4 regions of the Mesorhizobium sp. WSM4989 genome follow, and region 4 is predicted to be linked to each of the others. Evidence: riboswitches for the same ligand, from Rfam matches in the RefSeq annotation. Region 4 holds a riboswitch; each other region holds the start of a gene.

Region 1 (7,644 bases), 930 kb from region 4:
CGGGGTGCGCGGCGTCGGCGAGACCTCGATCGTGCCGCCGCTGGCGGCGATCGCCAATGCGGTGTCGAACGCGGTGGGCGTGCGCATGAGCCACATCCCGATGTCGCCGCCGCGGATTCTTGCAGCGCTCGAGGCCGAACGGGAAGGCTAGCATGCCGAAAAGCGCGAAGCGGTTTTCAGCTCACGTCACGGTCCAATGAGGATCAGGCGATAATGGTCCAAGTCACGCTCTGGGGCTCGCTCAGCGCCGCCGCCGGAGGCAAGGACAAGCTCGACATCGAGGCCAAGGACATCAGGGAGCTGTTCCGCAAGCTTGCGGAACAGCATCCCGCGTTCGAACCCCTGCTCGATCGCGGCATCGCGGTCGCGATCGACGGGACGATCTATCGCGACACGTGGTCGAAGGAACTGCCGCCGGGGGCGGAGATTTTCCTGCTGCCGCGGCTGGCGGGTGGATAGGCGGAGCGGCGGACCGCCTTCGCCGGATTCGCGCTGAGCCTCACCCCTTTTTGACAGAGCCGGCAGTGACCTCATCCTTGTGCGCGGCAAAGGCTTCCAGGACCTCGGTCTTTTCGGCTTTCGGAACCTTGAAGCGGTCGAGCGTCCGCCCGAGTTCCGCTGCGACCTCGTCGAACTCGGCGGGAGAAATCTTCAGGTCCTTGTGGGCCTCCTCGAGGCCGAGCGGCGTCGCGCCCGGCTCGGTGGCCACGAACTTGAAGGGGCCGCCGGAAACATCGCACACCCACAGCGTGCGCATGAACTTGAGGCCCGGCAGCCGTTCGAGGTTCTTGGTGTGCCATTTGCGCAGTTGCGGGTTCTTGGACTTCTTGCCGACGATGGGGTTTTTCACGACGGCGTCGCTGAAGTGATCGACCACGGCTGCGATGGCGAACACGCCTCCCAGCCGATCGTACAGACTCTTGTCCGGCGCGGTCTGCTTGGTCTGCGCCAGCGCATCGCCGGCGGGCAATATGGCGGTCGACGCGGCCGCCGCCGCCAGCACGGCGACGACGCTTCGTCTCGAAAGAGAGGTCGAAACAGCCGTTTTCATCTCCGGTACCTCCGTTGGGCCAGAGCCGGCCGCTCTGGCGGCTTCAATGCGTGATTGCGGGACATATGCACTTTGCCTCAAACGGCATCGTATGAGGAACTAACGAAACTGCGCCCGAAATATTCCTCCGGCGGACCGGCAGCCTGGGGTCTATTCACGATGGCTAAAATTTTGCGTGACGGAGACGGATACATAAACGGCGTCGCGCGTTAATGCGCCTATGGCTGACGGGCTCTTCCGTGAATCGTGGCCTCGCGGAAACGGCGAGATGGCGCGATTCATTCGCGAATTTCCCTGGTCGGAAAGCCCGCTCGGGCCGATCGAGACATGGACGCTCAGCCTGAGGACGACGGTCGACCTGATGCTCGCCGCCGAAGCCCAGATCGTGCTTTTCTGCGGGCCGGAGTTTGTCGCGCTCTACAATGACGCCTACGCGCCGACCATTGGCGACAAGCATCCGCGCGCGCTCGGCCGTCCCGCCGAGGAAAACTGGTCCGAGCTCTGGACCGACCTCGAGCCGCTGCTGCGCGGAGTTCTCGAAACCGGCGAAACCTTCTCGGCCAGGGACCGGCCTTTCTACATCGAACGATCCGGCCTGGTCGGCGAGACGGTCTATTTCGACATCTCCTATTCCGCAGTGCGGGCGCAGGACGGCACGGTCGAAGCCGTGCTCTGCATCGTTTCGGAGACCACGGCCCGGGTGCTGGCGGCAGCAAAGGTGCGCGAAAGCGAGCAGCGGTTTCGCGCGCTGGTCAATGCCAGCTCCGACGTGGTTTACCGGATGAGCCCGGACTGGCAGGAAATGCATGAGCTGGACGGCCGCGGCTTCCTGTCGAGCGCCCAAGGGCCGGCGATCCGCTGGCGCGACGAATACCTGTTCCCGGAAGACCAGGCGAGCATCCAGGCGGCGATCGAGCGCGCCATCATGGAGCGCGGCGTGTTCGAGCTCGAGCACAGGGTGCGGCGCGCCGACGGGTCCGCCGGCTGGACCACCTCACGGGCAATCCCGATCGTCGATGACACCGGCAGCATCCTGGAATGGTTCGGCATGGCGGCCGACATCACCGAAAAACGGGCGAGCGAACAGCAGATCCAACTCTTGATGCGCGAGGTGAACCACCGCGTCAAAAACCAATACGCCGTGATCCTTTCCATGATCCGCGAGACGAGCAAGCGCGCGACCGACCCGCGCGCGTTCGAACACCAGATCCGCGAACGCATCATGGCGCTGTCGCGCTCGCACGACCTCTTGGTGCTCAACGACTGGCGCGGCGCGGGCATGGCCGACCTTGTGCGCGAACATCTGCGGCCGTTCGGACACGAAGAGCGGATCTCGCCTTGCGGGCCGGACGTGACGTTGCGGCTGAACGCGGTGCAGAACATCGGCATGGCGCTGCATGAGCTGGGCACCAACGCGACGAAATACGGCGCCCTGGCCGGCGACGCCGGAACCGTGCGGATGGACTGGCGGGTAGCCCCGGCCCCCGAAGGCAGCGATTTCGAGCTGGTCTGGGAGGAACATTTTTCCGAACCTCCCGCGGCCGCCGATGCCAAGCCGCACAAAGGCTTCGGCAGCGTCGTTCTCCAGCGCGTCGTCCCCACCAGCCTCTCCGGCAGCGCCTCCATGGAACGGCTGCCCGGCCTCGTTCGCTGGACGCTCTCGGCGCCGCTCGCCAACGTGGTCGTCGCCGGCGGGGCGGAGCTGGACGGCGATGAGCAGATCGCCGGGCTGACGTGAGGCCGGTTGCATCCTGGGAGACCGAACAGGGCGGCTCGCCGCCACGTCGGAAGCTCGCTGGCGCCGCCGAGCCCTCGCCGTAGCGCCGTACGCCGAATGGCTTGCGCTGCTCCCATTTTTGCTTTCCCCTTCCCCGCTTTTTTAGAACAGAAAAGCGCCAGCTTTTCTGTTCTGGACTCTGGATATTTGGACTCTGGATTCTGGCTTATGGATTATGGGGCTTATCCCAGGCCTTAACCCCTGGCTTATCCAAGCGCAGAATTCCGTCACACTTCCAAAGGCTTGGGCTACGGCTCCTCAGCATGCCTTTGAAGCGCGTGCGCACGGGCCGGCGATCTCCTGTCGCTGTCTGCCAACAGTGAACAAAATGGGAACAAGAATGTCAAGCCGAGCACCGCTGACGGGGCGGCGATCGACCTTTGCCGTCATCGGCTTCCCGATGCCGAGGCATTCAAGGCGGCAGGCTGGCAGCCCGCCGGCGTCTGATGGCAGAGAGATGCGGCTGGCCTGCTGCAGCCAGCCGCCGCCGGCGGCTTATGAATTCTTTGCTGCGGATCCGATCTCCACATCGTCCAGCCCCTTGGCCTTGTAGACGAGGTAGGAGATCGCCCAGGCGGCGATGAAGATGCCGATAATGGCGAAGCCCAGATTGTTGAAATTGTCGTTGAGCCTGCCGACGCCGTTCCAGAAGCCACCCGACAGACCGAGCTTGTCACCGATCAGGCCGAGCGCCTCGATGCCGCCGATCAGTACTGCGACAAGGACCGACACCAGGGTGATCGTGATGTTGTAGTACAGTTTGCGGATCGGCTTGACGAAGGCCCACTCATAGGCGCCGAGCATCATCACTCCATCGGTCGTGTCGACCAGTGACATACCGGCCGCGAAAAGCACCGGGAAGACCAGAATGGCTTCGAACGGCACGCCCTTGGCCGCTTGTGCCCGCGGACACGCCGAACATGGCGACTTCGGTCGCGGTGTCGAAGCCAAGGCCGAAGAGGAAACCAAGTGGGAACATGTGCCAGCTCTGCGACACCAGCCGGAACATCGGGCGGAAGACGCGGGCCAGGAAGCCGCGATTGTTGAGCAGCAGGTCCAGGTCCTCCTCGACAAACGCCTCACCGGCCCGCACCCGCCGATAGCTTCTGTAGATCGAGAACAAGATGACGATGTTCATCGCCGCGATGGCGAGCAGGAAGAGTGCGGAAACGCCGGTACTGATCGTGCCGCCAATCTCCTGAAAGCTCTGGAAGCGGCCGAGCAGGGACGTTGCCGCCGCGATAGCCGCAGCGACGATGACGACGATCGTCGAATGGCCGAGTGCGAAAAAGAAGCCGACGGAGACCGGCCGTTTGCCGTTCTGCATCAGCTTGCGCGTGACATTGTCGATGGCCGCTATGTGGTCGGCATCGACGGCATGGCGCAAGCCGAGGCCATAAATGACGAGAGCGACGCCAAGCAATGTCGGCTTGTCGTGGAAGGCGACGAAAGCCCACAGCCACGCCCCGACGTTGAGAATGGCGAGCGCCCCGTAGATTGTAATCAGCCTGGCCTTCAGGTCCGGCGCGGTTTTGTTCAGCATTTTCGATAGTTGGGTCAGCATGATTCTGCCTTTGACGTTGCCTGTCATCGCAGGGAACTCGCCCCGCCCTCCGGCCAGGCGCGCACACCGGATCACCCGTCCGATGTTCTGCTTTGACGTCCATGATGGCAGGTCTCCTGGCTCGCGGATTCCCGCCGCTTTCGCCTTCCCGGCCCATGCAGCCAGTGGCATCGTGAAACCGGCATGCCGCTTACAGTTGCGGGGGCAGCCACGGCTTTGGATTTCTCCGCACCGCGTTCCCTTTTGATCCCCGAAGGGAACCATCGGCGCGAATTCGCCACACCGCGATTGGTCAGTCAATCGACAACTCCGCCGGCCAGCCGCCTCTCACGCCATCGTGACGAGATCGCCGCGCCCCCCTCACACCCCCAGCGTCGGCTCGGTATTCACCTCCAGCGCCTCTTCCGCCTCGTCCTCTTCGCCAAGCACGTCGCCCTTCACCGGCAGCGCCTGGCCGATCCAAATCGGGTCGATAAGGTGGTCGCGCTTGGGGTTGGTGGTGTTGGGATGGATGAGGATGCTCAGGCCGCCATGGTTCAGCATCAGCCAGGGAACCAGCGTGGCAAAGATCTCGGTGGCGAAGGAGACCTGGTACATGGCTTGCTGGTGCGGGCCGACCGGCTCGTCGCGCCAATTGCCCAGGCGCACGCGGAAACGCTCTGCGATGCGCTGGCGCAGCCATTCGGCATGCTGCCGCTCGGCTTCCCCGCCGTAGTAGATATGGGCGTGATAGCTGGCGATCTCGGCGATCGGCCTGACTTCGTTCATCGCGATGCTCCCCTTCGATGATTTTTTTGCGCCCGGCGGAACTCTAGCCGAAGCGCGGGCGCCTTGTCTGCAGCCGGCCGAGGTCCGCGCCTGCGGTCGGCAGGGTTATCGGATATGGCGCTCCCCCGCTCCGTCTCGGCTGCGCCGAGCCACCTCTCCCGTCCACCTTGTGGGGGCGAGGAATTGCCAAACCGCCGAGGTTGCAACCGGCAGGAAGGATGGCAACGGCCGTTCTGCCTTTGCCCTAAATCACCGCGGTGACCGCGCCCTTCGCATTTAGGCGACAGCCGACTTTCGCCTGCCTCACTTCGATGCCGCCTCGCCCGTCATAGTCTATGCGCACCTCGATCGGCGCGTTGAGCCCGCTTCGGCGTTGACGCAAGGGGCCGGCGCTGACCGTGTAAACACGCACGGCGCCGAGGGGCTTGGCGGCCGCCGCGATCGCGGCGCGACAGGCGCGCACTACGGCGGCCGGCGTGCCGGGTATCGCCTTCGGAGGTGACAGCGGCGCGATGCGATAGCCTTTGGTGACCCGCCAGAGGTCGCCGCCGGCGGATCTGGAGGGCCTCAGCACTGGAGGCAGCACAATGGTCTGCGTCGCGCTTTTGGCCAAAGCAGGGGCTGTCGGCACCGCGGCCGGGTTCTGCGCAGAGGCAGCCGATCCGCTGACGGCGGAAGGATCGTCGCCCGCGGCGGCGGCGCCCACGCTTGTCGACACGCCTGTGCTGGTGCTGCCCAGATTGCCGCCGGCATTGACGCCGAGCGATCCGCCGCCGGTCGATGCGCCGACGTTTGCGCCGCCGACACCGTCGGCACTGGCGCCCACGCCCGCCGACACGCCTTGCGAACCGGCGCCCAATCCGGCGCCCACGCCGATGCCGCCGACTTTGCCGCCCACGCCGACGTCAAGCGCCGAGGCAGGCCCGATCGGGATGGCGATCGCCAGCGCGGCTGCTAGGTATTTTTTCATGGCCAGACCTTTGTTCCAAGGCCAACCTTGTGTGGCTCCTCATCGAGCGTTCCGCTCGACAGCGGTCTGCGAAGCCTTCGTCGCGCGAACGCGTGCCGAGCGATGGCGACTTCTCGCCTTGCCAGGCATCGGCCTCGGCGGTGACCGGCGCGGCTGGAGGCCGCTCGAAAGACGAATGATAGAAAAGCGGTCTCGGCAACGCCAAGCACTGAAAAAGGCTTAGGACTTCTCCTTTCAACTTAGCTGTCGACAGCAGGGCAAGTTTGAGCTCGCCTACGCGGTGCTAACGGGTAACTTTCAAATTAGTTTCAACTAAAATGCAACAGAACAAGGACACCACCGTGCCAGCGCCGGTTGCTGATGCCGACGCCGGGCTCTCGTCGAAATGGCCGTCTCGCCTTCGCCGGGCCAATTCTCCCCCACTTCCTGGCGTGCGCGGGCCTGGAGGCTTGAGAGTCGCCCAGGGCGGCAAGGCGCCCGCGCTACCGGCTCGAAGCCGCAACGCTCGTCGCGCTGGCCGACAAGGACGCGGTGCTGGTCGGCCAGGCCGACCTGTTGCGATCGATGGTCGAGGGTGCGGCCGGCGATGCGATCCTGGCCAACAAGCGCGAGATCGAGACCGGCATCGCCGCCATCAGCGCCACATTGCGCGACAGGCAATCGTTCCTGCTGTGAGGGCCGGCTAGGCCTTGCCCCTGGAGCGCCTCACGCCTTTTGACTGGTGAGGCGCTCGAGCGCATCGACGATCAGGTCGCAGAATTTCGCATGGTCGAGCTTCATCGCCACGGTATGGCGGAAATCGACCTGCTCGCTCGCCGTGCCGCCGAAATGGCGCATGCCGCCCAGCTTCTCGAAATTGCAGACCGTCATGCCCTTGGTCCACCGTCCGGCAAGCTCGACGCGGATATCGGCCTTCTCGGTGGTGAAGACGCCTGCATCGATCATCGCCGCCACGCAGCAGGCGTCATGGACGGCGGGATGGGCTATCTGCAGCAGGCCGCCATGCGTGGTCGCGATGAACTCCCAGATATCGAGAATGAATTTGGCGATCGGCCCGCCGACGGCGCGCACCCTGTCCTGCAGGTCGGGGGTGGCCAAGGCCTGGTGCGTGAGGTCGAGCCCCACCATGGTGACGTCCCAAGCGGCGCGGAACACCACGTCTGCGGCCTCCGGGTCGGCATAGACGTTGAACTCGGCCGCGGGCGTGATGTTGCCGCGCGTGAAACTTCCGCCCATCGCGACGACCCGCTTCACCCGCTCGACGATGCGCGGCTCCTTGCGCACGGCTAGAGCGATGTTGGTGTAGGGCCCGACCGGCACCAGCGTGACGGTTTTCGGCTCATGCGCCATGACCGTCTCGATGATGAAGTCGACGGCATGGCGCTTGTCGAGCTCGAACGAGGCGGGCGGCAGCTCCGGGCCATCGAGCCCGGTCTCGCCGTGGATCTCGACGGCCAGCACCTGGTCGATGATCAGCGGGCCGGGAGAGCCTTTCGCCACCGGCACCTTTATGC
Region 2 (7,644 bases), on a different contig from region 4:
CCGGTGATGAAGGAGACGCCGATCAACAGCAGCGTATTGGCGAGATACATTGGGTTTCGGGTGATGCCGAAGGGCCCCGATGTCACCAGATGGTCGGGCTCGGCATTGGGATTGAGCGTCGTCCTGGCGCGCACCATCGCGCGGATCGCGGTAACCCAGAGCGCTGCCACGCCAAAGAGCGCTACCCAGCCGGCGCCGACGAGGATAGCGCCGAATATGTCCCCGATCCAGGGCAGCGGGTAGAGCATGCCGAGCACGACGCTCAGTGCGATCGCCACGACATAGATCACAGGTGGCCAGGGGATGATCCCGTGTCCGGGCTTTGCGATGCCTGTCATTGCTGCCCTCCTTCCATCTCGTCCTCGGTCGCGGCGGTACAAGTGCTCGCCAGATCGGCCAGATGCGATTTCCAGGCGCTGGACTGGTCGTTGCTGTAGAGCTTGTCGAGAGACCCTTCGCCCTTCAGCGTGTCCAGCATGCAGCCACAATAGCTGGAACAGAACTTGCTGTCCCGTTGCTGTTCGCACTGCGCCTGGCAAGCCGACAGGAAACCAGCGTCCTTGTCTTGTGGCGCGGCCGGCATGGCCTGCGAGAACAGCCACACCGCGCCGAACAGAAGCGGCTGGTGGATGAGATAGAAGGCGAGGCTGTGCCGGCCGATAAAAGTCAGCGGGGTCGACCAGCGGCCGGGCATCCAGGTCGCCAGCCGGGCGAGAAGCCCGGATGCCGAAGCGAGCTTGACGACCGCGATGCCGGCAAGCACTGCGCCGAACCATGGAAACAGCGGCACATAGTCGTTCGAGCGCGGGTTGGTCGGCGACAGTCCGACCCACCACAGCGCCGGATGGTCGAAGACTTCCGACCGCAGATAATAGGGCGCCGCAATCACGGCCGCGGCGACGATCGCCGTCAGCAATGTCGGCAGCCTGAGAAAAGCCAGGCCGAGCAGGCTTGCCAGCGCGATCTCGTGCAGGATGCCGAAGAAGATGAAGCCGTCCGGCGTGGCGATATAGGTGACGACCGAGATGGCGATCGCCGCAATCGCAACCATTGCAAAGCGCTTCCAGAAGGCAGGCCAGCGGATATGGCGGCCATGTGCGAGGAAAAGGCTGACACCGACCAGGAACAGAAAAGTCGAGGCGATGCAGCGGGCGTAGAGCTTCCACCAACCAAAGGCGGTGAGGCCCGGCGAGGTGTAGCCGAAGTTTTCGAGATCCCAGGTGAAATGATAGCTCGCCATCGCGATCAGCGCGATGCCGCGCAGGACGTCGATGGCGACGATGCGGCCGTGTTTCGGCGCGTCTTGAACGGCGACGCCGGTCGTCTGAAGGGTCATTGATCTCGCAATCCGATTCAGTCGTGCCAAACGACTATCACGGTTCGGGCGAACAACAGAGGGTGGATCGGCTGCTGCCATTCAGGCGGCATGGCAAGCCGCTTTAGGCCAGCGGCGGAAAGCCTCTGGCCGGCTTCGCTTTTCGGCCTCTCGGAGTCGGTTTCCTGCTACCGGTCCGCGATTGGTCCGGCCAGATTTGGCGAGCGATTCACTTTTCGGAGGGCCGATGTCCACCCATGTGCGCCATCCGATCTGGCTTCCGGCTCTCAGGCCCGCCGATGCGCGCACCTTCGCTTCGCTCTATGCGGTCGAATCCTTTGCTCGCGCCACCATCTCCAGCGTCATCCCGATCCAGGCCTACGAAATCCTGCACAACGAGCAGATCGTCTCGATCCTCTACACCATCGTGTCGCTGCTCGGGCTGTCGGTGACGCTGTTCATGCCGATGCTGATCCGCCGCTTCGCGCGGCGCTGGGTCTACACGGCCGGCTGCCTGATGCTGGCGATCGGCTCGGTGTTCTTCGTCACCCACACGCTGCCGGGACAACTCGCCGGGATGCTGTGCCGTGTCATGGGGGCGAGCGCGCTGTCCATCACGCTTAACCTCTACATCATGGACCATATCCGCAAGACCGACTTCATGCAGGCGGAATCGCTGCGCATGGCTTGGTCGATGTTCGCCTGGACCGGCGGGCCGACGCTCGGCATTTTCCTCTATACGCGCTTCGGGATTTATGCCGCAAACGGCGCGGTCGTGGCTTTCGCGCTGGCGCTGCTGGCGTTGTTCTGGACCTATCGGCTGGGCGACAACCCTTCGATCCGTCCCGGCAAGAGCCGTCCGATCAACCCGCTCGCCAATATCGGCCGCTTCGTCGCGCAGCCGCGGTTGCGCCTCGCGTGGCTGATCGCCTTCGGGCGCTCGTGTTCTGGACGACCTTCTTCGTCTATGGCCCGCTGTTCATGGTGATCACGGGCGAGGGCAAGCTTGCCGGCGGGCTGCTGGTTTCGGCCGGCAATGCGCTTCTGTTCATGGCGATCTTCTGGGGCAGGGCGGGAAAGCGCTTCGGCGGCCGTCGGACCATGGCTTTCGCCTATTTCGCCATGGCGGCGATGCTCTTCGTGGCCGGCGGCGCCGACGCCGCTGCTCACCGCCGCCTTCCTGCTCGGCGGCGCCTTGTTCACCATTGCGCTCGACGCGCTGGGCTCGACAGCCTTCATGGGCTCAGTGCGTTCCTATGAACGAGCGCAGATGGCGGCTGTCTACCGAACCTATCTCGATTTCTCCGAGCTGACGCCGCCGCTGGTCTATTCGGTGGTGCTCTCCTTCTTCGGTCTCGGCTCGGTGTTCGTCACGCTCGGCCTGTTGGCCGCCTTCTGTGGCTTCTTCACCTGGCGCTATCTGCCGAAGTCGTTTTGACCGGCTGCAACGCGGCATGGCGCCCACGCACCCACTCGTGGAAGCGGCGCAAATCGTACTCCTCGGGCATCAGCACGCCGGCCTGGTGGCGGATCGAGTGCATGCCCTTCTGGTTGATCTCGCAGATCGCGGCGTCCTCCTCCAGCACCTGGGTGCCGAAGGCGACGATGTTGTCGATATCGGTTTGTGCCAGGGCATCGGGCGCGAACAGCCATTCGGCGGTGAGTTCCGTCTGCTCCGGCCCGAGCGGGGCGAGACGCACCGTGCGGACATAGTCGACATGGCCGACGACGAACATCGAGGGCAGCGAGGTAGCGTAGGTCTGGCCGGCGGCTCGCTCGGCCGGCGTCAGCCCGGCAAAGACCGGCCCATGGACGCGTCCGTCGCGCGACCAGGTCTCGGCGCCGGCGCGTAGGCCGCCGGAAAACTCCGGCGCATCATTATCCGCATAGCGCGCCCATTCCGGATCGTCATGCCTCGCCATCAGGCCGCGGCCATAGATCGGCACCAGCCGCGACAGGTCCTTGTGCACGCCCGGGCAATGCAGGCATTCGTTGAAGTTCTCCCAGAAGATTTTCCAGTTGCAGTTCATCACCTTGGTGAACCGGTGCCCGGGGACGAGCGTCTCCAGCGGCCAGTTCGAAAGATCGCGGGAGGCGGAGTCGAAGGAGGCTTCCGCCGAGCCATCGGGATCCTCTGCGAGATTGATGAAGACGAAGCCGCGCCAAACTGACAGCGCCACCCGGTAGAGCGGATAATTTTCCTTGTCGAAGCCTTCGGGCAGCGATTTCGATGGGACACGGACGAGATCGCCGCGCAGCGAATAGGACCAGGCGTGGTAGGGGCAGGTGAGCAGCCTTGCCTTCAGCCGCCCTTCGCTTTCCAGGCAGAGCTGCGAGCCGCGATGCCGGCAGGTGTTGTGGAAGGCGCGCAAGCTCCCGGTCTCGTCGCGCAGCACGACGACCTGCTGCGAGCCGATACGCGCGGTTCGAAAGGCAAGAGGTTCCGCGAGATCGGCTTCGCGGCAAACCATGAGCCAGCTCCGATACCAGATCGCTTCGAGATCGAGCCGGTAAGCGTCGGCTTCCCGATAGGCGCTTGCAGGCAACGTCGGCTCGAGGCTGGTGAGGCCATTGTAGCGGCTGTGTTCGCTAGGATTTGGCTGCATGAGCGGCTCCCCTTGGCTGATGACAGCCGACACCCGGGCAGGACCGTTGTCAATTGCGCGGCCATTGTCGCTTCCGGGTGCTGCCCTTAAGGTCACTTCGTAATCGCCTGCGGTTTCGCCGGCTGCCCAGGATTGCAAAGTATGCCTGCAAGAACGATGTCGCTGACCGTGGAACTGGTCGCCCGCTGTTTTCGCGCGGTCGATGACCCGGGGCCCGACCCGGATGCCGAGCATCTCGTGGACAGCGACTATGAAGCCATGCTGGATGCATTCGAGGCCGAGCTACCTGCAACCGAGCCTCTCTGGCTGTTCGGCTACGGCTCGCTGATCTGGAAACCGGAAATCGAGCATTTTGAGGAGCGCGTCGCCGTGGCTCGCGGCTGGCATCGCTCCTTCTGCATGAAGATGACGCGCTGGCGCGGCACCAAGCAAAGCCCCGGGCTGATGATGGCGCTGGATCGTGGCGGCCAATGCAAGGGCGTTGCTTTCCGCCTGAACGGTGGTGACCGCCGGCAGGCGCTGGACAGGCTTTTTCGCCGCGAGATGACGCTGAAGCCGACCAGCTACCGGCCGCGCCTGCTGCAACTCGCAACCGACAAGGGGCCGTTGAGAGCGCTTGCCTTCGTCATCAATCGCAAAGGCACGACCTATGCCGGCCCACTCAACGAAGACGAGGTGGTCGAAAGGCTGGCGACCTCGTGCGGCCACTGGGGTTCAGGCGCCGACTATCTCTACAACACGGTGAAGAACCTCGAACAGCGCGGTATTCACGACCGCCATTTGTGGCGATTGCAGAAGCTCGTCGCCGAGCGGATCGCCGGATCTTAGTTCGAAACCGGTGCCGCAATCACGCTGCGGCGTGACGGAATTTGGTTTGCCGGTCGCGACGATTCTGCCTATAGTCGCTGGCGTCGTCGGTTCCGTTTTTGGAGCCAAGAGGGAATGCGGTGAGGGTGGAGTCTTTGCCCTAAGCCGTGGCTGCCCCCGCAACTGTGTGCGGTAGTCCTCTCCATAGACCACTGAGGTTTGTCCTCGGGAAGGTGGGGAAGGGTGCGAATCCGCGAGCCAGGAGACCTGCCGGCGACAGGAAAGTTGACTTCGATGCCCTCGGGTGGAGGGCGAAAGGACAAGACATGAATACCGCTTCCGTCGCCCTCGGCGCCTCCGTCTCCTCGCAGTCGCGCATCATGCAGCTGGCTCTCGCCGCGCTGCTCGGCATTTTCGTCGTCGGTTTCGTCGGCTTCTCGCACATCGATGCGGTCCACAACGCTGCCCACGACTATCGTCACTCGATGGCTTTTCCCTGCCACTGACGAAGGCCCGATATCATGAATCTGTTTCGCAACGTCGTGTTCGTCGCGGCGATCGCAGGGCTCGTGGCGGGCATCGCGCTTGCCTGCATGCAGGCCTATGCGACCGTGCCGCTGATCCTCAAAGCGGAAGTCTATGAAAAGGCGGGCGGCGGTCATCACCACGACCATGCCGCCAACACTGGAACTGGCACTGCCATGAGCTCGGCCGAACCGGCGGGCAATGCGATGAGCAGCGCCGCTCCTGCGTCGACGGAAGCGGCGGCTCCGACCGAGGACGAGGGCTGGGCTCCGGCCGACGGCTTCGAGCGCTTCGCCTTCAACGTTGTCGCAAACATCGTCACCGGCATCGGCTTCGCGCTGATCCTGGTCGCGGTCTCGGAATTCGCCGGTGGCATCGGCAGCTGGCGCCAGGGCGTGTTCTGGGGCCTTGCCGGTTTTGCGGTTTTCACGCTCGCGCCCGGCCTCGGCCTGCCGCCGGAACTGCCGGCCATGCCGGCGGCGGAACTTCTGCCGCGCCAGATCTGGTGGATTTCGACGGTGGCCGCAACCGCGGTCGGCCTTGGATTGATCGCCTTTCGCAAGTCGCTGCCCTTGGCAATTCTGGCGGTCGTGCTGATCGTCGCTCCGCACGTAGTCGGCGCGCCGCAGCCCGTCAGCTTCGAGACGGCGATTCCCGAGGGGCTGCACCATCAGTTCGTGGTGGCGGTGACCCTCACCGATCTGGTCTTCTGGCTGGTGCTCGGTGCGGCCGTCGGTGTGGTGCGCGGCCGCTTCACCGGTACGTCGACCAGCCTGCGCGACAGCTTTGCCTGATCGCGCGGAGGGCCATCTGACCTTCATCATCGGCGGTGCGCGCTCCGGCAAGAGCGCGCATGCCGAGTGCCTGGTGGCGGCAAGCCCGTCGCCTTGGGCCTATATCGCCACCGCGCAGGCCTATGACGAGGAGATGCGCGAGCGCATCGCGCTGCATCGCTCGCGCCGCGGCAAAGGCTGGGTCACCGTCGATGCGCCGCTCGACCTGGTCGGCGCGATCGACGCCTTGCCCGATCACCAGCCGGTGCTTATCGATTGCCTGACATTGTGGCTGAGCAATCATATGCTGGCGGACCACGATATCGAGGCCGAGTGCCGGCGGCTCTCGGATGTGCTTTCGCAGCCGCGCGGACCGTGGTTTGTGGTGTCTAACGAAGTCGGGCTCGGCATCGTGCCGGACAATGCGCTGGCGCGCCGGTTCCGCGACGCCGCCGGGCGGCTCAACCAGCAGGTCGCGGCTGTCGCCGACAGCGTGCTGATGATGGTGGCGGGGCTGCCGCTCAAGGCGAAGTGACATGGGCGAGATCAAAGACACGATCATCGACTACAAGGATGCCGAACGCCATCGAGCCAAGATGGCCAAGCGCAAGGCGGTGCAGGATGCCGAGGTGGCCGGCAAGACGATCGAGAAGGGACTGCTGATCGTCAATACGGGGCCGGGCAAGGGCAAGACCACGGCTGCGTTCGGCCTGGCGCTGAGGATGCTTGGCTACGGCAAGCGCGTCGGCGTCGTCCAGTTCATCAAGGGCAAATGGCACACGGGCGAGAAGGATGCCTTCGCCGCCTTCGGCGATCGCGTCGTCTGGCACGCGATGGGCGAGGGCTTCACCTGGGAGACGCAGGACCTGAAGCGCGACATAGCCGCCGCCGAGGCTGCCTGGGCGAAGGCGCTCGAGCTGATTGCCGACCCTTCGATCAGCCTCGTCGTCCTCGACGAGCTCAACATCGCTCTGCGCTACGATTATCTCGAGCTGGAAAAGGTGGTCGCGGCGCTGAAGGCGCGCCGCGAGGGCCTGCATGTCGTCGTCACCGGCCGCAACGCCAAGCCGCTGCTGGTCGAGGCGGCCGATCTCGTCACCGAGATGGGGCTGACCAAGCACCATTTCGCGGCCGGCGTGAAGGCGCAGCAGGGGATCGAGTTCTGAGGCGCCTTAGCCGCCGATCAAAATGGTCAGATAGATCACCGTCGCCGACAAAATCGCGAACAGGCCGATCAGCAGCCCGTCGGCGACGCGATAGAGTTCCAGCGCCTGCCTTATGTCGGTGCTTTCGGCCTCGCGCCTGCCGCCTTCGCCCATGAAGGCATCCTCGACGACCTCGCCGCCATAACTGCGCGGTCCGGCCAGGGCGAGCCCCAGCGCGCCGGCCATGGCGGCTTCCGGCCAGCCGGCATTGGGCGAACGGTGCTTCTTCGCGTCACGCCGCATGACCTGCCAGGCGTTGCGGGGGTCGGCGCCCTTGACGATGAAGGCCGCCAGCACAATCAGCAGGCCGGTGAGCCGCGATGCCGGCAGGTTGACCAGGTCGTCGAAGCGAGCGGCCGCCCGGCCGAAGGCCTCGTATTTCGGCGTGCGGTGGCCGATCATGGAATCGGCGG
Region 3 (7,644 bases), on a different contig from region 4:
CGATGAGGTTCTGCGCCGGCATACTTCCGAAGGGCAGGCCGATGCCGAGGGCGTGGCTGCTGCTCAGGTCGAAGAGGCCGATGGGCGAATGCTGGCGCCCTACGGCGCCCCCCTCTGTCCTGCCGGACATATCCAGCAGGACAGAGGGGGGCGCGAAGGAATGCCAGCCTGCGAGAGAGGCCAACTGCCGCTCCGATAGATCCCTTGTGTGCGCCTCGCGGCCTTTCTCAGCGACCATCCTGAGCGCTGCGACGGCGATGTCGCGTGCCGCATCCGCGTCGACTGTCGCGAGCGGTCTTGCGTGGTGCGCGTCGCCCGGAACGGACATGCCCCATTTCACGCCAGCAGCAGTGTGCATTGCCTTCAACCGCACATCAGCTGTCACTGCGTCCAACGTCAACTGCCCGCCGCCGTCGACGACCACGGACACCTTCGGCCCCAACCGTCGAGTCAGCCCGGCCTCGTCAGCCGCCGCCCTGATCCGTTCCGCCAGCGGGCTCGGATCTGCAATCTCCTGCGGGTCGATACCCGCGAGCGGCCCGGTCTCCACCGGCACGCCCGTCCGCATGGCAATGCCCAGCGCATCCACTTCCGCCGCCAGCAGCCCAGCGCTGTCTGCGGTCAGGCCCCGGATCTGCAGGCTACCGCGAGCGGTCACTTCCATGATGCCGTTGCCGTGGCGCAAGGCGGATTCGCAAAGACCCATCAGCGACTTGGGTGCAAGCCCTCCAGCAACCGGATTGAGCCGCACCAGCAGGCCATCGCCGGTCTGCATCGGCGCAGACAAAGCAGGGCAGGCGCCACGGCGCGAGAAGGCGTTCATGCCGCCACCTCGCTTGCCTGCGACTCGGCGATCAAGGCCGTGAGATCGTCGTCGATGGAATTCCTGAGCGGATGCCAGAGACCGCGCCGCCGAGCGGCCAGGAATCGCTCGGCGATGACCTTCGCGGCGGCGGGATTTTCGCGCAGCAGGAAGGCTCGGACTTCCGCATCGCCGATATAGGCGTCGTGCACCGCCTCGATCAGCGCGCCCGATATGGCATGCGTGGTCTCGGCGAAGCCAACCAGGCGGTCGACCGTCTCGGCGAATTCCGAGGCGCCGCGGGGGCCGTGGCGCATCTGCCCGGCAATGAAGCGCGGATTGACGGCGCGGGCCCGCACCACGCGCGACACCGCTTCGCCGACCGATCGCGGCCTCGGCTTCTTAGGATCAGTCGTGTCGAGCACGATGACATCGGCATTCCTGCCAAGCGCGGCAAGTGCGGCCGAAAACCCGCCGATGAAGGCGACATCGGCCGAACCTTCGAGGATGTCGCGGCCCGGGTCGTCGCCGGTGTGGACAAGCAGGTCCGCCTCGGCGATGCGGCCCTCGAAGACGCCGGGCGCGGAGATGGCCTCACCTTCGGCGCCGCCATAGGCATGCGAGGTTGCTTCGAGATAGGCGCGGCCGATCTCTTCGCGCGCGCTCCATTCGCCGCGCGACAGCAATTCCTCGACCCCGGCGCCGTAAGTGCCGGGCGAGGTGCCGAAAATGCGCGGACCGATTTTGCCTTGGGCACGGGTCGCGGCGGCAAGCGGATTTTCCCAATCGTCCTCGTCGCGGCCGGCGACGGCGCTGGCCGCGGCGTCGATCAGCGCGATCTGGGTCGGGAACATATCGCGAAACAGGCCGGAGATGCGCCAGGTGACGTCGACGCGCGGGCGGCCGAGGGCGGCCGGCGGCATCACCTCGATGCCGGTGACGCGACCCGTGGCGGCATCCCATTGCGGCCGGCAGCCCATCAGCGCCAGGCCCTGCGCGATCTCCTCGCCGCCGGTGCGCAACGAGGCCGAGCCCCAGAGGTCGATGACCAGCGAGCGCGGCCAGTCGCCATGGCTCTGCATATAGCTGCGCACGACTTCTTCCGCCGCCGCCTGCCCGAGATCATAGGCCGTCGACGTCGGCATGGTGCGCGGATCGGAGGTGAAAAGGTTGCGGCCGGTGGGCAGCACGTCGGAACGACCGCGCGCCGGCGCGCCTGCCGGTCCGGCCTTGATGTGACGGCCGTCGAGCGCAGCGAGCAGGGCGTTTTTTTCGGTCTCGACGCTTTGGCGGCGCAGCGGATCGGCTTCGTCATCGGGCGCGCGGCCATAGACATGCAGCCCGTCCTTGACGGCAAAATCCTTGAGGTCGCACAGCCACGCGTCGATGCGGCGCAGCGCCTCGTCCGGCGCATCGGTTCCGGCAACTCCGGCTTCAGAAGCAAGGCCTGTCTTCTGCGCCGTTTCGACGATCAGCCTTGCAAGTCGGTCGCGGCGGCGGCGGTCGAGCCCGTCGGCTTGTGCGTATTCGTCGACCAGCCGCTCAAGCCTCTGTTGCGCCTCGTCGAGCCCGGCGCCGGTCAGCGGCGGCGGCAGGTGACCGAGCGTGACGGCCGAGATGCGGCGCTTGGCCTGCGCCGCCTCGCCGGGATTGGAGACGATGAAAGGATAGATGACGGGCAGAGAGCCGGTGACGATCTCAGGGAAGCAGTTGTCGGAGAGCGCGACCGTCTTGCCCGGCAGCCATTCCAGCGTGCCATGCGCGCCGACATGGACGATGGCGTGGACGCCGAGCGACTTTTGCAACCACAGGCCGAAGGCGATCAACTCGTGGCGCGGGGGAAGGGTCGGGTCATGGTAGTCGGCGCGGCGGTCTGCGGAGCGGCCACGGTCGGGGGCCAGCGCCACGGTGACGTTGCCGAAGGTGGCGGCGCGGAAGGGGAAGCTTGCGGAAGGAGGCCCTTGAACACCCCCCTCTGTCCTGCCGGACATCTCCCCCTCAAGGGGGGAGATTGGCAGTTTCGCTAACGGCGCTTCTCCTCCAGCGTTGATGATTGGCGAAAGCATCGATGCAGGCGCAATCTCCCCCCTAGAGGGGGAGATGTCCGGCAGGACAGAGGGGGGCGCATTGACGTGAGCTTTGTCGTTGGCTCTCCCCCACGCTGCCTCAACCGTGTCGCGTGCACCTTCGGGAAGCGCTGCCGAAAAGGCGAGATATTCCTGTAAGGTGAGACCAAGTCCACCCACCTCCAACACATCCAGCAGCCCGCGTGGCGATTGTGGAATCCCATCAACCGCATAGCCCTGTTCCTTGAGGTCGTGCAGCATGGCGAGCACACTCGACGGAACGTCGAGGCCGACGGCATAGCCTGTACGTCCGGGCGCGCTTGGATAATCCGGAATCAGGATCGCCAGCTTGCGTTCCGCCCGCTGCGTCCGTTGAAGGCGGAGGAAGGCGGCGATGCGGGCGGCGACCTGGGCGACGCGATCCGCCTCGGGACGGTTGGCGAAGGCGCGGAAGGCCAGCGCCGGATCGGTGTCAATCTCGCCCTTGAAGGAAATCGCGCCGGCGAGGATACGGCCATCGAGCTCGGGCAGCACGACATGCATGGCAAGGTCGGCGGGCGCCAGGCCGCGCTGGTTTTTCTCCCAGACTTCGCGCCGCGTCGTGGCGACGATGACCTGGAACACGGGCACGCCGGCACGGTCGAAGAGCGTTTCGGCACCCGGCTCGGCACCGGAGGCGAAGGCGGTTGCAGTGACGATCGCGGACGGGTTCAGCGAGGCGATGGCGGTTTCGACGAAAGCCAGCGATACCGGGTCCTTGAGGCTCGAAACAAAGATCGGCATTGGCGTCATGCCCTGCGAGCGAAGGGCATCTGCGAGTGCATCGATTGGCGCGACGTCCGCGGCAAGCAGCATCGAGCGGTAGAAGAGGATGGGGATGACGGGGGCACCGACGCTGTCGATGTTGAGCTCCGCCACACCCCCCTCTCTCCTGCCGGACAGAGGGAGGTGTGACGGATCGCCGACGTTCAAGAAGACTGATTTCGCGACAGCTCCGATTCCTGGTTGATAGTACCCTGCCTTCGGCACGCTCACCGGCTCGGCCACGGCCGTATCCGACCCGGCGAGCCTTGCCAGTCTTTGCACCAGCGCGCTCATGTTCGCCGGGCCGCCTTCGCGGAAATAGCCGAGCAGGGCGTCGAGTTCGGCGCGCGGCAGGGTCGAGGCTTCGATCAGCCGCTGGTCCTCGTCATGGCTTCCGCCCGGCAGCAGCGCCAGCTTGATGCCGCGCTCGCGTGCGACCGCGGCGAGCTGCTCGGAGCCATAGCGCCACCAGTCGTAGCCGCCCAGGATGCGGACGAGGACCACCTTGGCGTGACGGGCAACGCTGTCGATCCAGAGGTCCACCGACATCGGATGGCGGAGATCGCGAAGTGCTGCCAGCCGCATCGACGGCAGCCGCGCGGCGTCGGCCTTCCACGCAGCGGCGAGGCCGGCGAGATCGCTGTCGGTGAAGGACAGGGCCACGACATCCGCGGGCGTCTGCCTGAGGTCGATCGGCTCGGCGAGATCGTCGAGCGAGGCGGATGTCGTGGTGAGGATGTGCATCGCGGTTCGGTCTTGCCTCAGCCGGCGAGGATACGCTCGATCGCCGGGCGGTTCAGCCCCTTGAGGCCGATGACGACGAGCCGCGATCGGCGGTCGTCGTCCGGCGTCCAGGCGCGGTCGTAATAATGGTTGACGCGCGGGCCGACGGCCTGGAGCAGCAGCCGCATCGGCTTGCCGCCCACCTCGACAAAGCCTTTGACGCGCAGAACGTTTTCCTGCTCGGCGGCGAGGGCGACGCGCTTGGCCAGCTCGTCCGGACTGGCGATGGACGGGATATCGATGACGAAGGAGTCGAAATCGTCATGCTCATGGTCGAGCTCGTCGTCGTGATGGGTCTTGCGGTTCTCGATGTCGTCCTCGACCGCGAGACCAAGACCGAGCAGCACGGAGGGATCGACCTTGCCCTGCGCGGTCGGCACGACCTTGACGGCGCGCGCCACATGCTCGCCGATGACGGCATTGGCGCGGACTGAGCCCGCCGCGTCCATCAGATCGCTCTTCGACAGGATGATGAGGTCGGCGCAGGCGATCTGGTCCTCGAACACCTCTTCGACCGGATCGTCGTGGTCGAGGGAATCGTCGGCGGCGCGCTGCGCCTGCAGGGCGTCCATGTCGGAGGCGACGCGGCCGTCGGCCAGCGCCGGACCGTCCACCACGGCGATGACGCCATCGACGGTGACGCGGCTCTTCACCGTCGGCCAGTGGAAGGCCTGGACGAGCGGCTTCGGCAAAGCGAGGCCGGAGGTTTCGATCAGGATGTGGTCGACCTTCGGCGTGCGCGACAGGATCTGGTCGAGCGCCGGCACGAAATCGTCGGCGACGGTGCAGCAGATGCAGCCATTGGCGAGCTCGACGATATTTTCCTCTGGGCAGGTGTCGATGCCGCAGCCTTTCAGGATCTCGCCGTCGATGCCGACATCGCCGAATTCGTTGACGATGATCGCCAGCCGCTTGCCCTTGGCGTTTTCGAGCAGGTTGCGGATCAGCGTGGTCTTGCCGGCGCCGAGAAAGCCGGTGACGACAGTGCAGGGAACACGGGAGAGGGATGCGGTCATGTCAGTCCTTCAGCAGGTCGAGGGGAGGGAGGCGGGCAACCAGGCCGCGCTTGAGGGAATCGGGCCGGCCTCGCCAGGGGATGAGGCCGTCGGTCGAGGTGGCAAAGAGCTTTGCGCCGGTGACGAGGTCGGCGCCGCTGGTCGTTTCCAGATCACCGAAGACATAGCTCCAGCAGCCGTCGCGCAGCAGCGCCGCGCTCAGGCGGCGTTTGCAATTGCCGAGACACTCGACGATGCGGATGCGGATTTTCTCGTCCGGCGCGGCGCGGCGCGCGTCTTCGGCAAGGAGGGCGCCGGCGCGCGGATGCGCGTCCGAACCGGTCTCATCGCGGCAGGAGGAGCAGACGATGACGGTCACTTCCGATAGCGCGTCGCGGGGTTCGGACGAAGTGTCCGCGGTATTAGCCGGAAAACTGACGTTGCGATCCAAAACCAGGCTCCTTGCCCGGAAAACCCGCCGAGCGATCGGATTCTCATGTCTCAGACGGCAGGTCTCCTGGCTCGCGGGTCGTCGCCTTACGCCGCCTTCCCGGGAAACATCCCAGTGGTTTTCGGCTGAGGCTCGTCGCTCACAGTTGCGGGGACAGCCGCGGATTTGGGTTTTCCCGCACCGCATTCCCTCTTGGCTCCTCCCCTTGCCGGGAGGAGACCGTCTGCGGCGGATTTAGGCTTAGAGGTGCTGGCATGTCAACGCGCGGCTACGACACCGAAATGTCGGCCAACGCCGGCCCAAGGTCGCCGGCCGGCGTCACCTCGATGGTTTCCAAGCCGAGCCATGCCTGCATCTGTTTCAACTCATCGAAGAGCTGTGCGGCCGTTTCGGCGGGAGCGCCGGCTTCGGCAAAAGCCGCATGGACGCGCAGCACGCCGGCCGGCCGGTCAGCTCTCAAATCGACCCGGGCAACGATCCGGTCGCCGAGCAGGAAAGGCAGCACGTAGTAGCCGTACTGGCGCTTCTCGGCCGGCGTGTAGATCTCGATGCGGTAGCGGAAGCCGAAGAGTTTTTCCGTCCGGGTGCGTTCGAATACCACCGGATCGAAGGGCGCGAGCAGGGCGCGGGCCTCGATCCGGCGCGGAAAGCGGGCGTCCTTGTGGAGATAGGCGGGCTTGTCCCAGCCTTCGACCTTCACCGGCAGCAGTTCGCCCATCTCGACCAGTTCCTCGATTCTGGCTCTCGTATCGCCAGGCGCCAGGCGGAAATAGTCACGCAGATCGCCATAGGTTGCGATGCCATGGGCGCGGGCGGAAATGCGCAGCAATTGGCGATGCGCGTCCTCGACCGAGGGCACCGGCAGGTCGAGGATGGCCTGCGGCAGAACCCGCTCGGGCAGGTCGTAATAGCGCTCGAATCCTCGCCGGTAGGCGGTGGTGATGCGCCCGGCCCAGAACAGCCATTCGAAAGCGTGCTTGGCCTCGCTCCAGCCCCACCATCCGCCATTGCCCTTGTGGCCTTCGATGTCGGAGGCGGCGATCGGCCCGCGTTCCGCGACTTGCCCGTAGATCTCCTCGATCATCGCCTTGCGCTCGCGGCCCCATTTGGCGAGGCCGAGATACATTTCCTCGCCTTTCTCGGCCCGCTGCATGCGCCAGCGCATCAACGGATAGGTCTCGACGGGCAGGAAGGAAGCCTCATGGGCCCAGTATTCGAAGACGGTTCGCTTGCGCGTGACGGCCGCGTTGTCGAGCAGCGCAAGGGGGTAGGGGCCGAGGCGCGAATAGAGCGGCATATAGTGGGCGCGCACCACGGCGCTGACGGAATCGATCTGCAGCAGGCCAGTTCGGGAAAGCACACGGGCGAGATGGCGACGATCGGGCGTGCCGGCCGGCCGCGCATCGGTAAAACCCTGCGCGCCGAGCGCAATGCGCCTTGCTGCGGCGAGCGAGATCTTTTCTTTCATCCAGCTACCTTGCCCTGATCCTTTGCCGGGGTTTCCAGTCGGTGATTCCGGCCATGCTAGCAGGCAAATGGCGGGAGATATGTCAGGATAGAAAAGTGGAGTAAAAGATGAAGGAAATCAAACAGGAGCGGATCGGACCAGTTTGTTCCGATATGGCGTCCAGGGCCGGATTTTGAACAAGGTTTGACTTGCGTCGCCGAAACCGCTGCGCTAACCCTCGCCGCGTCGCAGCATAGGCCACCTAAAACGGTTCAGCGGGTTAAACTGTCACGCTT
Region 4 (7,644 bases):
TAGACCTCAAAAATGCAGACCACGCTCACGGCCTTGAGCGAAACTATTGAACTCTTGTCAGGGTGCAGGCCTAGGCAGCTTCAAGCGCAATAGCGGCGCTGCCATCCTGCACCCCTCGACTGCGAAAACGCTATTCGCCAGACAGCAGGCGGCTAAGGTCAGGCACAGCCCCGAGAAATTCGTCGGTTCACTCCACAGCGCTTCGCAGCGCGGCGACAAAGGCATCAAGATCGCGCTTAAGCATGTAAATGTGTGGCGAAACCCGCAAACCCTCGACGTGCTCGACCTTGCGGTATTTCACGTGGACCTGGTGTTTCTCGCGAAGGTCGCGCTCGAGTTGCTGCATGTCGATGCTGTCGATCGAAAACAGACTTATCGCAGCGAGGCTGTCCCGTGTCGGTCGGCGTATGGAGCCTGAAACCGGGAATGTCCTGGACGAGACCTACCCAATATCGGGTGAGTTCGCGCAGTCGCGCATGCATCCGTTCCGCGCCGATCGCCTTGTGGAATTGAATTGCGGGCGCGATTCCTGCCTGGACAGCGGAATTGTAGGTGCCGAGATTCCAATGGTCGAATCTGTCTATGTGCACCGCGGGCTGGTCGAAAGGTGCAAGCAATGGCCAGGTGGTATCGATCCGGCGTTCGCTGACGACCAGCATCCCGTTGCCGATAGGAGCACCGAGCCACTTGTGCAGGCTGGTGACAAAAAAATCGCAATCGAGTTCGCGGAAGCTGACCGGCATCTGAGCAAAAGTCTGGGCACCGTCGACGACAGTCATGATGTCGCGCTCCCGCGCGATCTCGCAGAGCCGGTTCACCGGCAGGACACGCCCGTTCCAGTGGTACATGTGAGTCAGCTGCAGGACGCGGGTACGCGGGGTCATCGCCTGAACATAGGATTCGATGATGTCGTCGTCGCTGTCCATGAGGTCGAAGGTGCAGTTTACAACCTCGATGCCCTCGCGCTGTTGCCGCTGCAGCCAGCCCGCACGAACGCTGGGGTAGTCCCAAGGCGAGATCAGCACTTGATCGCCCTTAGTTAGCGGTATTCCGAAGATCGCTGTCGAAAGACCCTCCGACGAATTCCGGTTCAGCGCGATCTCTCCGGGGCTGCAATCGATCAGTTCCGCCAGCTCGCGTTTGATATGAGGAAGTGCTGTGTCGAGCTTGCTCCACATATTGTAGTCGGGATTGCGACTGATGAAGCGGTAGGCGTCAACCGTCGCTTCCTCGACAACAGTCGGTGGGGGACTGACCGCGGCGTTGTTCAAGTTGAGGAATGGTTCTTGCGGCGGGTATTTTGCGCGGATGCGCTCCCATTCCGCTTCGCCCTCATGTTCGGCGGACCGATCTATTGCAAAAAAGTTCATGGGAACGCGCCGGGTCTCATCTATCGCCCGACAATAAGCGCCGAAGCCCAGCTCAATCTGCCTATTCACATGAGAAGACAGAATTTAATTCCGAACGCCGGTGAATTCACCAGACGTTGAAGCCCGAGAACGACATCGCTTGGCACAGGGTTAGCAGTGAGGAAGCGAGTGCGGAGATCCGGCCCAACCACGCCAAGAAGAACCGTCACGTTGTCAAGCGATGCGCGAACAATCCCCGGTTTTCTGAGAGCGGGCAACGACGGTCAGGCCTGCCAATGCGCCATTGCGCAAACGCGAAGCGCGATGGCGCGTTGCGGTTGGTGCGGGTCTATGGAACGCCGAGCGGTTCTAAGGCTTCAATCGTTCTCCGAGACGAGCGATCGCCGATTTGAGCGGCGCCTCGCCGGCGCCGCAAAAGGTCTCGCTCATCACCAGCTCGGGCAGCGGCAGGCGCTTGCCCCAGCCATGCGCTTCGAGGTCGGGCCTTGGCGCGAATTCCGAGACACGGCCGACGCAGAGATAGGCGATCGGCGTGACGTGCTCGGGGATCGACAGCAGTCGCTTCAGCGCTTCGGGCTCGATGATGCTCACCCAGCCGACCCCGACGCCTTCCGCCCGCGCCGCGAGCCAGAAATTCTGCACCGCGCAGACGGTGCTGTAGAGGTCCATCTCCGGATTGTGCCAGCGCCCGAGCGGCGAGTTATTCGAGCGCTGGCGGTCGCAGGTGATGCACAGGTTGAGCGCGCTTTCGCAGATGCCCTCGAGCTTCAGCTTGCGGTAGAGCGCCCGCCGCTCCACCTCGATCGCCGGCAGTTCCTGTTCGCGCGCGGCGAGGAAAAGGTCGCGCACCTGCCGCCGCCTTGTGGCGTCCCGGATGATGATGAAGTTCCAGGGCTGCATGTAGCCGACCGACGGCGCGTGGTGTGCCGCGGTGAGCAGCCGCGCCAAAACGCTGTCGTCGAGATCGTCGGCAAGGAAATGGCTGCGCACGTCGCGCCGGGTGAACATGGCCCGGTAGACAGCGTCGCGCGCCAATTGGTCAAAGTCATCGCCGCCGGCGGCGGCTGTTCGTGCCTGCATCGCTTGTCCCCTTGCGATAAGCAGTCCTCCGCCTGACCATGCGGATGACCATGTCTGCCGGGCCGGTCTTCTGGCTCGGGATCGACCCGCATCCGGCGCCTTCCCGTCTGGGACAGTGGCGTTTGCCGGCGCGGTCCCCCTCACAGCGTTGGGCACGCCACGGATTTCAACCGTGTTCCCGATTCTCCCGCGTTGCGGGCACCAGGCAGCGACGCGACCTTATCGCGAAGCCGAAGCCGGGCCAATGCCGCCAGCGACACGATTGGGCGCGATTTCCCCAATCATTCGGCGCTGAAACATGGCTATCCGTGCGACAGGTGCCTAGATTAGGCGCCATGACCACTCGTCTCTACACTCATCCGGTATTCCTGGAACACCTCACGCCGCCCGGCCACCCCGAGCGGCCCGACCGTTTGCGCGCCATCGAGCGCGTGCTCGACGATGAGGCTTTTTCGGCCCTCGACCGCGTCGAGGCGCCGGAAGGCGACCAGGCGACGATCCTTTACGCGCATCCGGAGGATTTCGTCGGCCGTGTCCGCGCTGCGATTCCCGAGTCGGGAATCGTCTCGATCGATGCCGACACCAGCGCCAGCCCGAAAAGCTGGCAGGCGGCGGTGACGGCGATCGGCGCGGCCAACGCCGCAGTCGACGATGTGTTCGAGGGCCGCGCCGCCAATGTCTTCGTTGCCGCGCGTCCGCCCGGCCATCACGCCGAAAAAGCGACCGCGATGGGCTTTTGCCTGTTCAACACCGCGGCGATCGCCGCCCGTTATGCGCAGGAGAAGCACCAGGCCGAGCGCGTCGCCATCGTCGATTGGGATGTGCATCACGGCAACGGCACGCAGGACATTTTCTGGGACGATCCGTCGGTGCTCTATTGCTCGACCCACCAGATGCCGCTCTATCCGGGCACCGGTGCCAAGAGCGAGACCGGCGCCGGCAACATCGTCAACGCGCCGCTTGCGCCGAGCACCGGCAGCGACACGTTCCGCGACGCCTTCCTGTCGCGCGTGCTGCCGTCGATCGACGCCTTCCAGCCGGATCTGATCATCATTTCCGCCGGTTTCGATGCGCACCATCGCGATCCGCTGGCCGCGATCAACCTGACCGAGGATGATTTCGACTGGGCGACCGGCCAGCTGATGGAGCGCGCCGGGCGCCACAGCGGCAACCGGCTCGTCAGCCTGCTGGAGGGCGGTTACGATCTGCAAGGATTGGCATTTTCGGTCGCCGCCCATGTCGGGCGGCTGATGAAGGGATGAATGATGGCTGATGAAGCTAACCAAGACGTCAAGGCGATGAGCTTCGAACAGGCGCTCGACGCGCTGGAGAAGATCGTCGATGATCTGGAGCGCGGCGACGTTCCGCTCGACCAGTCGATCAAGATCTACGAGCGCGGCGAGGCGCTGAAGGCTCATTGCGACCGCTTGCTCAAGGCCGCCGAGGACAAGGTCGAGAAGATCAGGCTCTCGCGCGACGGCAAGCCGGTTGGAACGGAGCCGCTCGACGCCGAGTGAGGTGTATTGATATTCAGGTGAGGCCGCCTGCAAACGCGGCTTTCTGCGGTTCCGGTGCTCACGTCCTTCAAGTACGCTCCGGTCCGGTTCTCGGAACCCGCCATTTTCGGCTCGGTCTGACCTGAATCTCAACACACCTCGGTGCACAATGTCAGACCGGTTCGGGCAGAAAGCAGGTAAGGAGTTAAAGCATGTGCCGAAACATCAAGACCCTGTTCAACTTCGATCCGCCGGCGACCGACGACGAGGTCCATGACGCGGCGCTGCAGTTCGTTCGCAAGCTGAGCGGCGCGACCAAGCCGTCCAAGCGCAACGAGCATGCCTTCAACCACGCCGTCGAGGCGATCGCCGCCGCCGCGCGCGAGCTGCTTGACAGCCTCGAAACCACCCAGCATCCGCGCAACCGCGAGGAAGAGGCCGCCAAGGCGAAGGCCCGATCCGCGCTCCGCTTCGCCTGACGCCGGTCATGAGCTTCTTTCCGGGCAACGATCCTGAGGCCGGCGACGACTTCGCCTGCGACCAGATCGAGTTGATGGTCATTCCGAACGCCAAGGACATTGGCGGCTTCGAGGTTCGCCGCGCCTTGCCGACGGCGAAGCGCAGGCTGGTCGGTCCGTTCATCTTCTTCGACCGCATGGGTCCGGCCATCCTGCGCGCCGGCCATGCGATCGACGTGCGCCCGCATCCGCATATCGGGCTTTCCACCGTCACTTATCTGTTCGACGGCAAGATCAGGCATCGCGACTCGCTCGGCACCGAAATGGTGATCGCGCCGGGCGACGTGAATTTGATGACCGCCGGCCGCGGCATCGTTCATTCCGAGCGCACGCCCGAGGAATTGCGCCGCGCGCCGATGTCGATTTCCGGCCTGCAAACCTGGCTGGCGCTGCCGGACAGCAAGGAAGAAATCGCCCCGGTGTTCGCGAACACGTCGGTCGTCCAACTGCCCGAAATCGATGCCGAGGGCGTTAGCGGCCGCGTCGTCATCGGCGAATTTTCCGGGCTGCGCTCGCCCGTCGCGACCGCCTCGGAAACGCTCTATGCCGATCTGCGGCTGGCGGCGGGCGCCAGCGTCAAAATCCCCGGCGACGCCGAGGAACGCGCCATCTACACGCTGGAGGGCGAGGTTTCGATTGCCGGCGACCGTTTCCCGGCCGAGCGGCTTTTGGTGTTCAAACCGGGCGAGGAAATCGTCGTGTCGTCCGAGCGCGGCGCGCATTTCATGCTGTTCGGCGGAGCGTCGCTGGGCTCCAAGCGCTATATCTGGTGGAATTTCGTTTCGTCCTCGAAAGAACGCATCGAGCAGGCCAAGGAAGAATGGAAGACGGGCCGCTTCGATATCGTTCCTGGCGATGAGGAAGAATTCATTCCGCTGCCGGAAGGTTAGCGCAGGATGGACATTCTGCGCCAGGCGCGTCACTGACACGCATTTACATTGGCGCGCCGTCAGCCTATCTCGCGCATAGCAAAGCGCATATTTGAAGGTTAACCCAAGGTTAAGTTGACAGGCCGTCCCAGAGTGAACCCGAAGCCTGACACGCCGCTCCTCGACAAAGTCCGCATCCCCGCGGATTTGCGGACGCTTGATGAAAGCGAGCTGCCGCAGCTGGCGACCGAACTGCGCGCGGAGCTGATCGATGCGGTGTCGCACACCGGCGGCCATCTTGGCGCCGGTCTCGGCGTCGTCGAGCTTACGGTTGCGCTGCACTATGTCTTCAACACGCCGGAAGACCGGCTGATCTGGGACGTTGGCCACCAGGCCTACCCGCACAAGATTCTGACCGGCCGCCGCGACCGCATCCGCACGCTTCGCCAGGAAGGCGGTCTCTCCGGCTTCACCCGGCGCGCAGAGAGCGAATACGACCCCTTCGGCGCAGCGCATTCCTCGACTTCGATTTCGGCCGGCCTCGGCATGGCGATGGGCCGCGACCTTGCGGGCGGCCGCAACAATGTCATCGCCGTCATCGGCGACGGCGCCATGTCCGCCGGGATGGCCTACGAGGCGATGAACAACGCCGGCGCGCTCAATGCCCGCCTGATCGTCATCCTCAACGACAATGACATGTCGATCGCCCCGCCGACCGGCGCGATGAGCGCCTATCTGGCGAGGCTTGCCTCCGGCAAGACCTATCTCGGCCTGCGCGATTTCGGCAAGAAGCTGACCTCCTATCTCGGCAAGCGCGCCGACAGCGCCATCACCCGCGCGGTCGAGCATGCGCGCGGTTACGTCACCGGCGGCACGCTGTTCGAGGAGATGGGATTCTTCCACATCGGCCCGATCGATGGACACAATTTGGAGCACCTGATCCCGGTGCTGAAGAACGTCCGCGATAATGGCGACGGTCCCATTCTGATCCATGTCGTCACCCAGAAGGGCAAGGGCTACGCGCCGGCGGAGGCCGCCGCCGACAAGTATCACGGCGTCAACAAGTTCGACGTCATCACCGGCGCGCAAGCGAAAGCGCCGGCCAACGCGCCGAGCTACACCAAGGTCTTCGCCGAGAGCCTGATCCAGGAGGCGCGCGAGGACGAACGAATCGTGGCGATCACCGCCGCGATGCCGAGTGGCACCGGCCTCGACCTCTTCGGCGAGGTGTTCCCGGCCCGAACCTTCGATGTCGGCATTGCCGAGCAGCACGCGGTGACCTTCGCCGCCGGCCTCGCCACCGAAGGCTACAAGCCCTTCGCCGCCATCTATTCGACCTTCCTGCAGCGCGCCTACGATCAGGTGGTGCACGACGTGGCAATCCAGAAACTGCCGGTGCGCTTCCCGATCGACCGCGCCGGCTTCGTCGGCGCCGACGGCGCCACGCACTGCGGCGCCTTCGACACGACCTTCCTCGCCTCGCTGCCTGGCTTCGTCGTCATGGCCGCCGCCGATGAGGCGGAGCTTCGCCATATGGTGCGCACGGCAGCCGACTACGACGGCGGCCCGATCGCCTTCCGCTATCCGCGCGGCAACGGCGTCGGCGTCGACATGCCGGAGCGCGGCTCAGTGCTCGAGATCGGCAAAGGCCGCATTCTCAAGGAAGGCACCAAGGTGGCGCTGCTCTCGTTCGGCACGCGGCTGCAGGATTGCCTGCTGGCCGCCGAGGAGCTCGGCGCCGCGGGCCTTTCGACCACCGTTGCCGACGCTCGCTTCGCCAAGCCGCTGGACGAGGATCTCATCCGCCGCCTGGCGCGCTCGCATGAGGTTCTCGTGACGGTCGAGGAGGGCGCGGTCGGCGGCTTCGCCAGCCAGGTGCTGCATTTCCTTGCCCATGAAGGCCTGTTGGAAAACGGTCTCAAGGTGCGCCCGCTGGTCTTGCCGGACGAGTTCACCGATCACGCCAAGCCTGAGAAGATGTATGCCGACGCGGGCCTCGACACGACCGGCATCGTGCAGACGGTCTTCGCCGCACTCGGCCATGGAATGCAGGCGCAGCGCGCCTGAATCGAAAACTCAGCTCTCCGATTGAGTTTGCCGGCTGCGGCTGCAACTGTTTGTTTAGGTTTTCATTTGGCCGTTCGGTTACCTTGTCTTTTGGCCGATTTTCAACGGGCGCCCTGCTAAAACCCTGGTCCTAGGCAGGGGATAAGAACAATGAAATCGTTCCTTTGCGGCATGGCCCTGCTGAGTGCCATGGCCGCGCCGGTGGCAGCCGAAACGCGTTACGACCGCAACCTCGAAAAGGCGG

What was found. Region 4 has a riboswitch for cobalamin ahead of bluB (5,6-dimethylbenzimidazole synthase). Riboswitches for the same ligand answer to the same signal wherever they lie in the genome.
Region 1: linked by a shared signal. The riboswitch ahead of P9217_RS00475 (hypothetical protein) and the one ahead of bluB (5,6-dimethylbenzimidazole synthase) in region 4 are both predicted to bind cobalamin.
Region 2: linked by a shared signal. The riboswitch ahead of P9217_RS18770 (CbtB domain-containing protein) and the one ahead of bluB (5,6-dimethylbenzimidazole synthase) in region 4 are both predicted to bind cobalamin.
Region 3: linked by a shared signal. The riboswitch ahead of P9217_RS18555 (DUF1636 family protein) and the one ahead of bluB (5,6-dimethylbenzimidazole synthase) in region 4 are both predicted to bind cobalamin.

The regions. Positions count from the first base shown of each region.
Region 1 is NZ_JARTVN010000001.1:96,568-104,211, forward strand. Features, by position in the region: gene P9217_RS00450 (xanthine dehydrogenase family protein molybdopterin-binding subunit) at 1-151, shown strand, start outside; gene P9217_RS00455 (MoaD/ThiS family protein) at 214-459, shown strand; gene P9217_RS00460 (group 1 truncated hemoglobin) at 500-1,003, opposite strand; gene P9217_RS00465 (HWE histidine kinase domain-containing protein) at 1,320-2,789, shown strand; gene P9217_RS00470 (hypothetical protein) at 3,324-3,713, opposite strand; gene P9217_RS00475 (hypothetical protein) at 3,616-4,392, opposite strand; cobalamin riboswitch at 4,481-4,672, opposite strand; gene P9217_RS00480 (DOPA 4,5-dioxygenase family protein) at 4,753-5,160, opposite strand; gene P9217_RS00485 (hypothetical protein) at 5,405-6,130, opposite strand; gene P9217_RS00490 (hypothetical protein) at 6,662-6,805, shown strand; gene P9217_RS00495 (nucleoside hydrolase) at 6,836-7,644, opposite strand, start outside.
Region 2 is NZ_JARTVN010000002.1:1,258,059-1,265,702, forward strand. Features, by position in the region: gene P9217_RS18735 (isoprenylcysteine carboxylmethyltransferase family protein) at 1-338, opposite strand, end outside; gene P9217_RS18740 (DUF1624 domain-containing protein) at 335-1,336, opposite strand; partial or broken gene P9217_RS30435 (MFS transporter) at 1,563-2,753, shown strand; gene P9217_RS18760 (aromatic ring-hydroxylating dioxygenase subunit alpha) at 2,722-3,921, opposite strand; gene P9217_RS18765 (gamma-glutamylcyclotransferase) at 4,063-4,749, shown strand; cobalamin riboswitch at 4,820-5,018, shown strand; gene P9217_RS18770 (CbtB domain-containing protein) at 5,055-5,234, shown strand; gene P9217_RS18775 (CbtA family protein) at 5,250-6,047, shown strand; gene cobU (bifunctional adenosylcobinamide kinase/adenosylcobinamide-phosphate guanylyltransferase) at 6,040-6,561, shown strand; gene cobO (cob(I)yrinic acid a,c-diamide adenosyltransferase) at 6,563-7,192, shown strand; gene cbiB (adenosylcobinamide-phosphate synthase CbiB) at 7,199-7,644, opposite strand, start outside.
Region 3 is NZ_JARTVN010000002.1:1,212,756-1,220,399, forward strand. Features, by position in the region: gene cobG (precorrin-3B synthase) at 1-823, opposite strand, end outside; gene cobN (cobaltochelatase subunit CobN) at 820-4,416, opposite strand; gene cobW (cobalamin biosynthesis protein CobW) at 4,434-5,471, opposite strand; gene P9217_RS18555 (DUF1636 family protein) at 5,473-5,901, opposite strand; cobalamin riboswitch at 5,940-6,140, opposite strand; gene P9217_RS18560 (winged helix-turn-helix domain-containing protein) at 6,170-7,369, opposite strand.
Region 4 is NZ_JARTVN010000001.1:1,021,972-1,029,615, reverse strand. Features, by position in the region: gene P9217_RS05145 (aminotransferase class V-fold PLP-dependent enzyme) at 237-1,370, opposite strand; gene bluB (5,6-dimethylbenzimidazole synthase) at 1,719-2,450, opposite strand; cobalamin riboswitch at 2,493-2,671, opposite strand; gene P9217_RS05135 (histone deacetylase family protein) at 2,786-3,712, shown strand; gene P9217_RS05130 (exodeoxyribonuclease VII small subunit) at 3,716-3,967, shown strand; gene P9217_RS05125 (DUF2277 domain-containing protein) at 4,159-4,425, shown strand; gene P9217_RS05120 (pirin family protein) at 4,434-5,354, shown strand; gene dxs (1-deoxy-D-xylulose-5-phosphate synthase) at 5,487-7,400, shown strand.